One region of the Solibacillus sp. FSL K6-1554 genome, then DNA from elsewhere that is predicted to be linked to it. Evidence: riboswitches for the same ligand, from Rfam matches in the RefSeq annotation. Region 1 holds a riboswitch; the other holds the start of a gene.

The links. A riboswitch is a leader RNA that binds a small molecule or an ion and turns the genes downstream of it on or off. The one in region 1 is predicted to bind lysine.
Positions count from the first base shown of each region.
Region 2: another riboswitch for lysine. It lies ahead of MHB58_RS01510 (amino acid permease); the one in region 1 lies ahead of MHB58_RS09715 (transporter substrate-binding domain-containing protein).

Region 1 is NZ_JBBOSS010000001.1:1,989,594-1,995,782, forward strand. It holds gene MHB58_RS09700 (DUF6501 family protein) at 1-51, opposite strand, end outside; gene MHB58_RS09705 (amino acid ABC transporter ATP-binding protein) at 391-1,125, opposite strand; gene MHB58_RS09710 (amino acid ABC transporter permease) at 1,127-1,873, opposite strand; gene MHB58_RS09715 (transporter substrate-binding domain-containing protein) at 1,998-2,834, opposite strand; lysine riboswitch at 2,949-3,136, opposite strand; gene odhB (2-oxoglutarate dehydrogenase complex dihydrolipoyllysine-residue succinyltransferase) at 3,281-4,534, opposite strand; gene MHB58_RS09725 (2-oxoglutarate dehydrogenase E1 component) at 4,628-6,189, opposite strand, start outside.
Region 2 is NZ_JBBOSS010000001.1:297,373-303,561, reverse strand. It holds gene MHB58_RS01510 (amino acid permease) at 1-1,239, opposite strand, end outside; lysine riboswitch at 1,332-1,512, opposite strand; gene MHB58_RS01505 (CynX/NimT family MFS transporter) at 1,668-2,867, shown strand; gene MHB58_RS01500 (restriction endonuclease) at 2,929-3,483, shown strand; gene MHB58_RS01495 (nitric oxide synthase oxygenase) at 3,692-4,747, opposite strand; gene MHB58_RS01490 (quinone oxidoreductase family protein) at 4,868-5,845, opposite strand; gene MHB58_RS01485 (tripartite tricarboxylate transporter permease) at 5,935-6,189, opposite strand, start outside.

The DNA of each region.
Region 1 (6,189 bases):
ACACTTTACTGTGCGTATTGTCGGTGCATCTTTCCATTTTAAATGTAGCATGTTGTTCCCTCACTTTTAACTAATATCGATACTCTCCTATTTTATATGATTTTCCTGCCAGTGGAAAGCGCGTTGTAGTAAAAATCAACTTTTCTTGTTTGTTATATAAATACATAGGCACCGAACACATTAAAAATTGATTTAATTTATCGCTGTTTCCGGTATTTGATAGAACTACTATTCCATGTTAAACTTTCAAACAGAGGTGGAATTTATGGCTTTTGGTAGTATTCCAATGTGGTTTTTCGCAATTGTAATTGCTTTTGCAATTGTATTTATTTTAATAAGCGAATGGAACTCACGAAAATAAGCTCGCATTTGACTGCGAGCTTTTTACTATTACCGTAATGTTCGTTTCAAAAACTCTTTTGTCCGGTCGTGTTTTGGGTTAACAAGCAACTGTTCCGGAGGGCCTTCCTCTACGATAACCCCTTTATCCATGAAGACAATGCGGTCAGATACTTCCTTGGCAAACTCCATTTCATGTGTAACGATCAGCATTGTATTTCCTTGGTCTGCCAGGTGGCGCATTACCTTTAATACTTCCCCTACCATTTCAGGGTCAAGCGCTGATGTCGGTTCATCAAACAGCATTACATCGGGATCCATTGCTAATGCACGGGCGATTGCGACACGTTGTTTCTGTCCACCGGATAAATGTTTCGGTTTCGCATTTTTATAGGCACTCATACCGACAAGCTCCAAATATCTCATCGCATTTTTTTCTGCTTCCTCTTTTGGACGCTTCAACACTTTCATTTGGCCAACAATACAGTTATTTAGTACATCCAAATTATTGAATAAATTGAACTGCTGAAATACCATCCCTAAATGTGTACGGTACTTTTCAATTTGATGACCGTCATTTAAAATATTTTCCCCGTTATAGATAATTTCACCTGCTGTTGGTGTTTCGAGTAGATTAATGCAGCGTAACAGTGTTGATTTCCCAGAACCAGAAGAACCGATTAAAGTTACAACTTCCCCTTTGTTTACCTGGAAATTCACATCTTTCAATACTTCATGATCGCCGAATTTTTTATTTAAATGGTTAATATCTATTACAACTGTCATTTTATTCACCATCCTTTTCTAGCTTGTTGCCGGTAATAAGCTCCACTTTATATGAAGAAGGTCCGTCCATTTTCTTCTCGAATAATAGTAAGAAACGAGTTACAGTAAATGTCATAATAAAGTACAAAATCGTTGCGATAAAGAACGCTTCGATATATTTATAGTTACTGCCTGCAATCGAGTTTGCCGTAAAGAATAGTTCCACAACCGAAATAACACTTAATACTGAAGAATCTTTAATGTTCATTACGAACTGATTCCCTGTTGCAGGTAAAATATTTCGTGCGACTTGCGGCAGGACAATATGAATCATTGTTTGCAGGTGATTCATGCCAATCGCCTGTGCTGCCTCAAATTGCCCTTTATCAATCGAAACAATACCGCCACGTACATATTCAGCCATATATGCTCCCGTATTTAAACTAATAACAACAGAAGCTGCTAAAAAGCGGTCAATATCAATGCCTAAGTATACGAGGCCATAAAACACCACCATCGCTTGAACCATCATTGGCGTTCCCCTGAAAATTTCCACATATGACGTTAATATGAAATTAAGTACTTTTAAAACTATTGATTTTACATTCTTTTTACGTTGTGGAATCGTATGCATAATCCCGATAAAAAATCCAATCAGAGTTCCGCAAATTGTCCCGATAATTGCCAATAGAAGTGCAGTCCAAGCACCACGTACGAATAAATCCCAGTTGTTCGTAAACAAGTTCCATGATGATTCTAAAAATGCCATCGCCTTGTCCTCCATTTCTTTCTTTGTTTCTACTATTTATGTATGAAACCATAATTTTAATAGAAAAAGGTTGTCTTCCGTTTGCCGGCAAGACAACCTCATCAAAACTGTTAATGCGACACGATTATTGTGCTGCTGGTTGATTTGCAATTGCGTCTTCCATTAGTTGTTGACGCTCTTCTTCCGAAATTTCAGCTAAAACTTTGTTAATTTGTTCACGTAAATCTGATCCCTTTTTCAAACCTACTGCTACAGCTGTTGACGCTTCGTCTGCTTCGAAGTTTGGCTCAGGTACGATGTATTTAATATTATTCAGTGCCATTTCAGCAGAGATACCTTCTGGACGTTCTGAAACATATCCATCAATCGCACCTGACTGTAATTGCACTCGCATTGCACCAAAATCAGTTGCCGCTACTTGTTTTTGAACACCTTCGATTTGGTCGATTACATCATAATGTGTTGTCGATTGCTGACCTGTAATTTTTGCACCTGCAAAGTCAGGTAACGAAGTTGCATTTGCATATGGACCGTCTTCTTTTACAACAATGACATAGTCACTTGTGTAATAGTTCTCTGTGAAATCAATCACTTCCTTACGTTCAGGCATTGGTGACATACCTGCAATTACCAGATCAATGGCACCTGATTGTAATGATGGAATTAAGCCATCCCAGTCTGTTTTAACAATTTGTAATTCCATGTCCAGACCTTCTGCAATTTTTTTCGCAATTTCCACATCATAGCCTGCTGCAAATTCCTTTGAACTTGCAATTTGAACTCCGCCATTAGCATCATCTTTTTGTGACCAGTTAAAAGGGGCATACGCCGCTTCCATACCAATTTTAATAACTTTCTTGTCTGAATCAGAACCGCTTGTAGTACCTTCATCGCTTGAACCACACGCTGCTAATAATAGCATTGTCATGGCAGTCAATAAAATTAATAGTCTTTTTTTCATAGAAAATCTCTCCTTTTTTGTTAAATTTCGGGGTTCACATATACAAAAAACGACCTAAAAGAAGAACTTTAGGTCGTTTAAATTATAATTAGCCCGAATCCTCTACAGTTCCCATTTTGAGATAGCACAACTCAACCATCAGGGATATAGATGATTGAGACAGTTCTGCAATTGTTCACTGCAGACCCAGCATTGTAAAATTGAGCATTTACAACACTTCGGCGATATTTCCTTCTCTTATATTTCACAGCCAGCTCATGGCTCCATATAAAACTGTTAAGTATCGCGCCTCTACCTCACGAGAATGTGAGGTTTTGATATGAAATTGATATGTTTATATTACATTATTGCGACATTTCCGTCAACAATCATTTTTCTGAAAGTTATCTGTAAAAAAAGCTAATGCGCAATATATAACATATTGCGCATTAGCATATAAGATACTATTAAGAATTTAATAATAAATCTTCTGGATTTTCGATCATTTCTTTAACTGTTTTTAAGAAGCCAACAGAATCTTTACCATCGATGATACGGTGGTCATAAGATAATGCTACATACATCATTGGACGAATTTGAACTTCACCATTAACAGCTACTGGACGGTTTACGATTGAGTGCATACCTAAAATACCAGCTTGAGTACCGTTCATGATCGGTGTAGACATTAATGAACCGAATACACCACCGTTAGTGATTGTGAATGATCCGCCAGCCATGTCGTTTAAGCCTAATTTTTTGTCGCGTGCTTTACCAGCTAATTCCGCAATGTTTTTCTCGATTTCAGCAAAGTTTTTCGCATTTGCATCACGAACTACTGGTACTACTAAACCTTCTTCTGTTGATACAGCAATACCGATATCGAAGAAGTTGTTTAAGTGAATTTCATCACCGTTAATTTGTGCATTTACATATGGATATTTCTTTAATGCTGCTACTACAGCTTTTGTGAAGAATGACATGAAGCCTAATTTAATATCGTTAGCTTTCACGAACTCATCTTGTTTACGCTTACGTAATGCCATAATGTTCGTCATATCAATTTCATTGAAAGTAGTTAACATTGCAGTTGATTGTTTAACTTCTAATAAACGTTTTGCAATTGTTTGACGACGACGGCTCATTTTTTCAACTGTTACACGGTCTGTATCAGCTGCTGGTGTAAAGATCATTGGACCATTGCCTGCTGCTGGAGCTGGAGCTGCTGCTGGAGTCGCAGGAGCTGTACCATGTGCTGCAACGTCTTGAACACGTACACGACCTTGTGGATCAACTGGTGAAATTGCTGCTAAGTCGATACCTTTTTCACGAGCTAATTTACGTGCTGCTGGTGAAGCGATTACACGCTCACCTGAAGTTTCTTCAACTGCAACTGGTGCTGGTGCTGCTGCTTTAGGAGCTTCTTCTTTTGCTGGAGCTGCTGCTGGAGCTTCTTCTTTTGCAGCTGGTGCTGGTGCTGCGCCTTCGCCTGCTTCAACTACTGCGATTACTTGTCCAACTAATACAGTATCGCCTTCTTCAGCTAAAATTTGTTTTAAAACGCCTGCTTCTTCAGAGATAATTTCAGCATTAACTTTATCAGTTTCTAACTCAACGATGAATTCGCCTTTTTCTACGCGATCTCCAACTTTTTTCACCCATTGGGCAATTGTTCCTTCAGTAATTGATTCTGCTAATTCAGGGACTTTAATTTCAGCCACGTTCATATCCTCCTTTAATTACGCTACACATTCATTGTATAGCAAGCCACTTCTATTTTAAATAGAAGCAGCTCTTTTTAAACAAATCATTTATTACTTTTCAAGTGCTTCGTTCACTAATTTAGCTTGTGCTGCTTTATGTGAATCGCCATCGCCTTCAGAAGTAGAGCTCATTGCAGGACGTCCTACATAGCGTACTTTTTTGCCTTCAGCGATATCATATAATGTTTCAAGAACATATGTCCATGAACCTTGGTTTTTTGGTTCTTCTTGTACCCAAACGATTTCTTTAACATTCGGGAAGCGAGCAATAATATCTTTCACTTGTTGTGCAGGGAATGGGTAAATTTGTTCCACACGAATAATGTGTAAGTGATCAAGCCCTTCGCCATCTTTCACACGTTCTGCTAAATCGATCATTACTTTACCTGTACCAAGTACTACTTTTTCAACCGCTTCTGTGTTTTTGCCTAAACCTTCTTGCTCGATTACTTCCTGGAAGCGACCATTTGCAAGTTGTTCAGCAGTAGCTGCAGCAAGTGGATGACGTAAAAGTGATTTTGGAGAAACCACTACTAATGGACGTACACCTTCTGTACCTAATAAAGCAGCTTGACGGCGTAATAAGTGGTAGTAGTTGCCTGCATTTGAACAGTTTGCTACGAACCAGTTATTTTCTGCAGATAATTGCAGGAATCGTTCCATACGGCTTGATGAGTGCTCTGGACCTTGACCTTCATAACCATGTGGTAAAAGAAGTACGAATCCAGATTTTTGACCCCATTTAGCGCGGGCACTTGAGATGAAGTTATCAAACATTACTTGCGCCATGTTTGCAAAGTCACCGAATTGTGCTTCCCATACAGTTAGTACATTCTGGTTTTCTAAATTGTACCCATATTCAAAACCTACTACTCCTGCTTCTGTAAGTGGTGAGTTGTAAACTGTGAATGAAGCCTTTGCACCTTCAATATGATGTAATGGTGTAAATTCAGCACCGTTATTTTTATCATGTAATACTAAGTGACGTTGAGAGAACGTACCACGCTGTGCATCCTGACCAGTGAAACGAACCGGTGTGCCATCTTGCGTAATTGTTGCATATGCTAATGTTTCAGCATGACCCCAGTCAATTTTACCTTCAGTAAACGCATCACGACGTTTTGCTAAAATTTTCCCTAACTTGTTTTGCGGCTCAAAACCATCTGCAAAGACAAGTAAATCTTCATTTACTTTAGCTAAACGCTCAGCATCTACTTTAGTATCGATTTCAGGGAATTCGATTTTTAGTTCTTCCGGCATATTAGGCGTTACATGCTCGTCTTTTTCTGCCATTTCTTTAACATGATCATACGCAGCTTGCATTTCCGCATAAATAGCCGTATCTATAGCTTTTACTTCATCAGCAGATAAAATGCCGGCTTCTGCTAGTTCAGCACCATACAATGCACGAATCGGTTCATGTTTTGATACTAATTTATATGTTTCAGGGTTTGTTACTGTCGGATCATCCGTTTCATTATGACCGTAACGGCGGTAACCGATTAAATCGATAACGATATCCTTTTTAAATTTGGCACGGTATTCCGCTACAAAGCGACCAACAGCTGCCACTGTTTCAGGGCTGTCAGCATTTACATGAATAACCGGAATAT
Region 2 (6,189 bases), 1.7 Mb from region 1:
AGATACATACGGTAAATCGCTCAATGAATGTCCTTGTGCGACATATGCACGGCGGAAGCGGTAATGACTAATGGCAATGCCGAGCCATGCGATGAAGCCGGACATACCGGAAGCATTCAACAGCCAAATGTAGACAACACCGTCACCGAAAAACGATGCCAGGAATGCTAACGAACCGACTGCTAATGTAGCTAAAAGTGCATACATTGGAATCCCACGCGATGTTACTTTCATGAAAAGTTTCGGCGCTTTTCCATCTACCGCTAACTGATAAAGCATACGACTAGCTGCATATAATCCTGAGTTCCCTGCAGATAACATAGCCGTTAAGATAATGGCATTCATAACAGATGCCGCAAACGCCACACCTAGGTTTTCAAATACTAAGGTAAATGGACTTGTCGCAATATCTTCAGATAAAAGACGTGAATCCGTATACGGGATCAGTAATCCAATTGCACCAATCGCGAAAATGTAAAACAGCAAAATACGCCAGAATACAGAACGAACTGCTTTTGGAATGTTTTTGCCTGGATCATCTGTTTCCCCTGCCGTTACCCCAAGCATTTCTGTACCTTGGAATGAGAAACCGGCTGCAAGGAAAATACCGAACAATGCCAGGAAACCGCCATTAAACGGTGCATCATCTTTGAAGAAGTTCGTGAAACCGACCGGATCATTCCCGCCTAAAATTCCGAAAATCATTAAGAAGCTGACAATGATGAAGACAATTACCGTTGCGACTTTAATCATCGCAAACCAGTATTCCGCTTCACCGAAAGCTTTTACAGACGCTAAGTTAAATGATAAAACAACTACGATAAATAAAATGGTCCATAACATTGAAGAACTGTCCGGGAACCAGTATTTCATAATTAACGAAACGGCCGCAATTTCTGCTGCAATTGTAATCGCCCAGTTGTACCAATAGTTCCAGCCAAGCGCAAAGCCTAAAGCAGGATCAACAAATTTTGTTGCATACGTACTAAACGAACCGGATGTTGGCATATAGGCAGCCATTTCCCCTAATGATGTCATTAGGAAATACACCATCACGCCGATCAGTGCATATGCGAGCAATGCCCCACCAGGACCTGCCTGTGCAATGGCACCACCTGATGCTAAGAATAAACCTGTACCGATCGTTCCGCCAAGCGAAATCATCGTTACATGGCGACTTTTTAAACTTTTTTTCAACCCGTTATTATTACCGAGCTGATCTATTTTAATCTCACTCATGAATATAAAACTCCCTTTTTGTTTTGTTGGTGAAGTGTAAAAGAAAAACCACCACAAGTTTTTGTGATGGTTATAGTTACACCTCATCAAACTTGAAAGATAGCTCAACACATGCTCACACATGTGACAGTTCTGTTCCTTATCGGAAACAGCCCCAGCATTATTTTCAAGAAGAAAAATAACACTTCGGCAACCATTCCTTTCATAAAGCTTCACCGATTCTTCCTAATCTCAGCTATACTAGTCTTAATGATTGCGACCTCTACCTCATAATTTACATGAGGTAATGTTTTATTTAATTTAATTGAATCAATGATTAAAAGTCTAACATAATATTTTTTTGATAGCAATGGCTTCACCTTTATTCTGTTTTTTATGAGTATTCACACTACTCTAATATATATCAACATACAAAAGGAGAATCGAAAATGGACACACAACAAGTTAATCAAAATAGCAAAAAACTACTATCCAACCGACCGCTCATCTATTTTATGGTAGCCGTATTTTTATTTGCGACCACATTACGTACACCGATTACATTGATCGGCCCGATTATTTCATTTATACGTGAAGGGCTTGGGATATCGAACTTTCTTGCAGGCTTTTTAACGACTATTCCTTTAATTGCCTTTGCGGTTGTATCACCATTTGCACCACGCATTGCCCGTAAGTTTGGGATTGAATGGACATTATTTTATTCCGTCATTTTACTTTGTGCAGGGATTTTACTGCGTTCGCTAGGGGCAACGTCTTTACTCGTTATAGGAACAATATTAATTGGGGTCGCAATTGCATTCGGGAATGTTCTTATCCCTAGCTATTTCAAATGGAAATTCCCATTACATATCGGATTATTAACAGGGATCTATTCCGTTTCAATGAACATTTCTTCCGGAATTGCTGCAGGCTTCAGTTACCCTATAGCGGCAAACGCAGGATGGCAAATCGCAGCAGGTATTACAATTATTTTAGGGATTCTTACATTACTAATCTGGCTGCCGATTTTGCGCCAGGAAAAAATTGCATTAAATATGCCGACATCGCAGACTAAGAAAACGCAAATGTGGAGGTCGCCGCTTGCCTGGGCAGTCGCTGGAGCAATGGGATTCCAGTCGTTCATATTTTACTGCTCGTCTGCATGGTTGCCGGAAATCTTCATTAGCCAGGGCCTTGATGCTACAGCGGCCGGGTGGATGGTATCCGTTATGCAGTTTGCACAAATTCCGATGACATTTATTATTCCGATTCTTGCAGGGAAAATCGCTTCTCAACGTCCGATCGTCATTTTCTTTACGATTTGTTACTTAGTCGGTTTTACTGGTGTCTTAATGGAATGGACAAGTCTTGCTGTCGTATGGATGATTTTATTAGGCTTTGCAGGAGGGGCTTCGTTTGGTTTAGTGCTGATGTTATTTTCATTGCGCACAAAGACAGCCTATGATGCAGCTGAACTTTCCGGCTTCGCACAATCAATCGGTTATTTTGTTGCCGCAATCGGGCCAGTTTTGTTCGGCTTTGCACATGATTTGACGGACAGCTGGACAATCCCGATTGTGCTGTTCATTCTCATTTCTGTTCTATTGTTTTTGGCTTCCTTTATGAGCTCAGACAATCGTACAATATAACCAAACATATGTACCCTTTTATGATATAATAACCGTAGTAAATAAAAGGAGTACAGAACTATTGCGTAAAAAGAGAAGACGGAATAAAAAAAGCCTGCCAGTAATCCCGCTATTTTTCATCGCATCGGCTGGTACAGCTGGTTTTTATGTAACGAAAACAGCTGAAGGCATCGGTATGGGAATTGTCGCTTATTTCGTTCTATATATCGCGTTTAAAATTTGGCTGAAATCGCTGAAGACGAGGAAATTGCGGAAGTCCGGAATTCGCGAAGTCGATAAAATGACCGGTGAAGATTTTGAAAGATTTTTAGGCGAATTATTTAAGCGCCGCGGATTTAAAGTGAGCTATACCGCTACGAGCGGTGACTACGGTGCCGACCTTATTTTAAAGGACGGAAAAGATATTATTGCAGTCCAGGCAAAACGCTATTCCGGTACTGTCGGTGTAAAAGCGGTACAGGAAATTATCGGTGCAGTAAAAATGTATGAAGCAACAGAGGCATGGGTTGTCACAAACAGTCATTTTACACGCCAGGCCGAAAAACTTGCCGACATCAATGACGTTTATTTAATCGATCGAGATGAATTGATTCAAATTATGTTAAATAAAAGGTAAGAAATAGGTGTGCAGAGGCTTTCGCTTCCTGCACACCTCTTTTTAGTAGGACTGTTGCTGATAAAGTGAAACTTCAATCAGTGGGGGGGTTCTTCATCCCCACTGATTATAAGGAACATAAGCTAAAACCTTCACCATCATGTTGGACTCACGCCCGCGGAATACGTCCCGAAATGGAAATCAATTAGATTATGTCCCACCCTTATTTTTAGTAGGACTGCTGCTGATAAAAATAGTTTGGTTTTTTAATCGTGTTGGCAATCGGTTCATGATACAGGTCGGTCGTTGCAGGGGATAATGGCGGGACAAGCCATACCCAGTTCCCTGTTACTTCCCGGCCGCTTGTATGTTCCTGCTTTTGAAACAGCTGAAACTGCTGGGCAGCAGTATGATGATCAACAATACTTACGCCCGCTTTTTTATACGAATGAAGCACCGCAACATTCAGTTCTACGAGTGCCCGGTCCTTCCAAAGCGACGCATTCATTGCAGTATCCAATCCCATTGCTTCCGCCACTTTCGGCAGAAAATTATAGCGGTACGTATCCGCCAAATTGCGCGCCCCGATTTCCGTCCCCATATACCACCCGTTAAACGGCGCTGCCTGAAAATCAACGCCCGCAATATTAAAACGCATACTCGAAATAATCGGTACTGCATACCATTTCATATTTAACTTTGAAAAATCATAATCCGGATGAGTAATCGCCACTTCCAGCACATGCTTTTCAGGAATTTCAAAAAACATTGGCTCCCGGTTATCTACTTGAATGACAAGCGGTAAAACATCATAGTTTGAACGTGCACCTTGCCAACCGAGATTTTCACATATTTTCGTAAACTCAATCGAATCCGAATCTCCAACAATCCCATCATCTGTCTCATAGCCTGCATAGCGAATGAGCTGGTGGTTCCACACCCGTACACGTTTCGGGTCAAACAGTGTAATGGCCGGTCTGATTTTTCCGTTGTTTGTCGCAAAATCGATATGGTATAGAAGCGCTTCATAAATTTCGACCTCATTTAATAAATGGCGCTGATCAAACACATTTAAGCTATTCCAAAACAGGCGTCCGATACATTTATTGCTGTTGCGCCATGCAACCCGTGCACCGTGCGTAAGCTCATCTGTCGTTAAGGTGAAATCAGGAAGATGCGCCTCTTTCTTCCGTTCTTTCAGCCACTCTTCTGACTGCTTTGTTTCTTTTTTATATAAAGTTAGGAATTCTATTCGTTCATGCAATACTGTAGTCGTTGTTGCCATTGTTTCATCCCCTTCTAATCCCATTTTCGCGCCTTCGATAGGGAATCTCAACAATACAACAACCGGTTAAAACATGTATTTTTCATATATGACTAAAATTGTTCATAATGTTTGTATCTTTTAATTTTCATCTTTTATAAGGCGAATTAAAATCTTACCTTGATGCTTTCTACTTTCGATTAGGCGATGCGCCTCCTGAACTTCCTCTAAATCATAGACTCGCGCAATTGGAACGCTTAATTGTCCACCTTCGAACAATGGAATAATCCGCTCAACAACAGGAGCAAGGCGAGCAGGAGCCTCCTTACGAGTTGTACCTAAGCTGAAACCTTTTATGTTTCGGCAGCTATTGTGCACATCGCTTGTTGATATTACACCAGCTTTTCCACTACTGTTTCCAAACTGCACTAATGTGCCAAAATTAGCTAAGCATTCAAGACTTGCCTTTGTAACATCACCAGCGACCGAATCAAAAATCACTTGTGCCCCTTTACCATTAGTATGTTGCTTAACGCCATCTACAAAGCTGTCGTAAGTAAACACATCATCAGCACCTATACCCAGAACATAATCTTTCTTCCTTAAATCACCGACAGTTCCAATGATGTTTGACACACCATAATGTTTTGCCAACTTCACAAGCATTGTCCCCACACCACCAGCAGCGCTATGTACGACAATTGTATCTTCCTTTTGTACATCTCCAATTTGTTTAAGTAATATCTCAGATAATATTGTCACGGTTGGAAGTGCTGCGGCTTGTAATGGATCGATTGTTTCGGGAATTTTAAAGGTTAATGATTCCTTCGCGGCTACTACTTGCTGATAAGAACCCCCATTAGGGAATGCGAAAACATAATCTCCCTTCTGAAATGCAGAACTTTTACTTTCGATGACGTGCCCTACAATATCTAAGCCTAATGTAATCGGAAATGTACTCTGACCTTTACTCCCCATGCGCGTTTTAATATCTGCATAATTTACGCTCGTATATAGCCCCTGTATTAATACTTCTCCCAGTTGAATGGCAGGTATTTCTACATCCTCCAAAATTAAAACATCTGCCGTTCCTGCTTTGTATTGACGCACACTTTTCATTTCACGCACTCCCCTTTATTTATTTCAAATAAAATAGCCGCCCGGATTCGGACGGCAACTCTTCGTTAAACAACACTTAGTAGCTTAACTCATCCTTCTTCATTAATAATTACATTTTTCCCACGTAATTTCATAAGAATTGGAATCAGTATCCATAAAACTGCAATAATTAAAAAGACTAATGAAAGTGGTTTTGCTACGAAAATACTGTATTCTCCATTGGAAATTGTTAATGCGCGACGCATGTTGTTCTCAATCATTGGTCCTAACACAAGCGCTAAAACTAATGGGGCCACAGGGAAATCATTTTTCGCAAAGAAATAACCTGCAATACCGCATCCTAA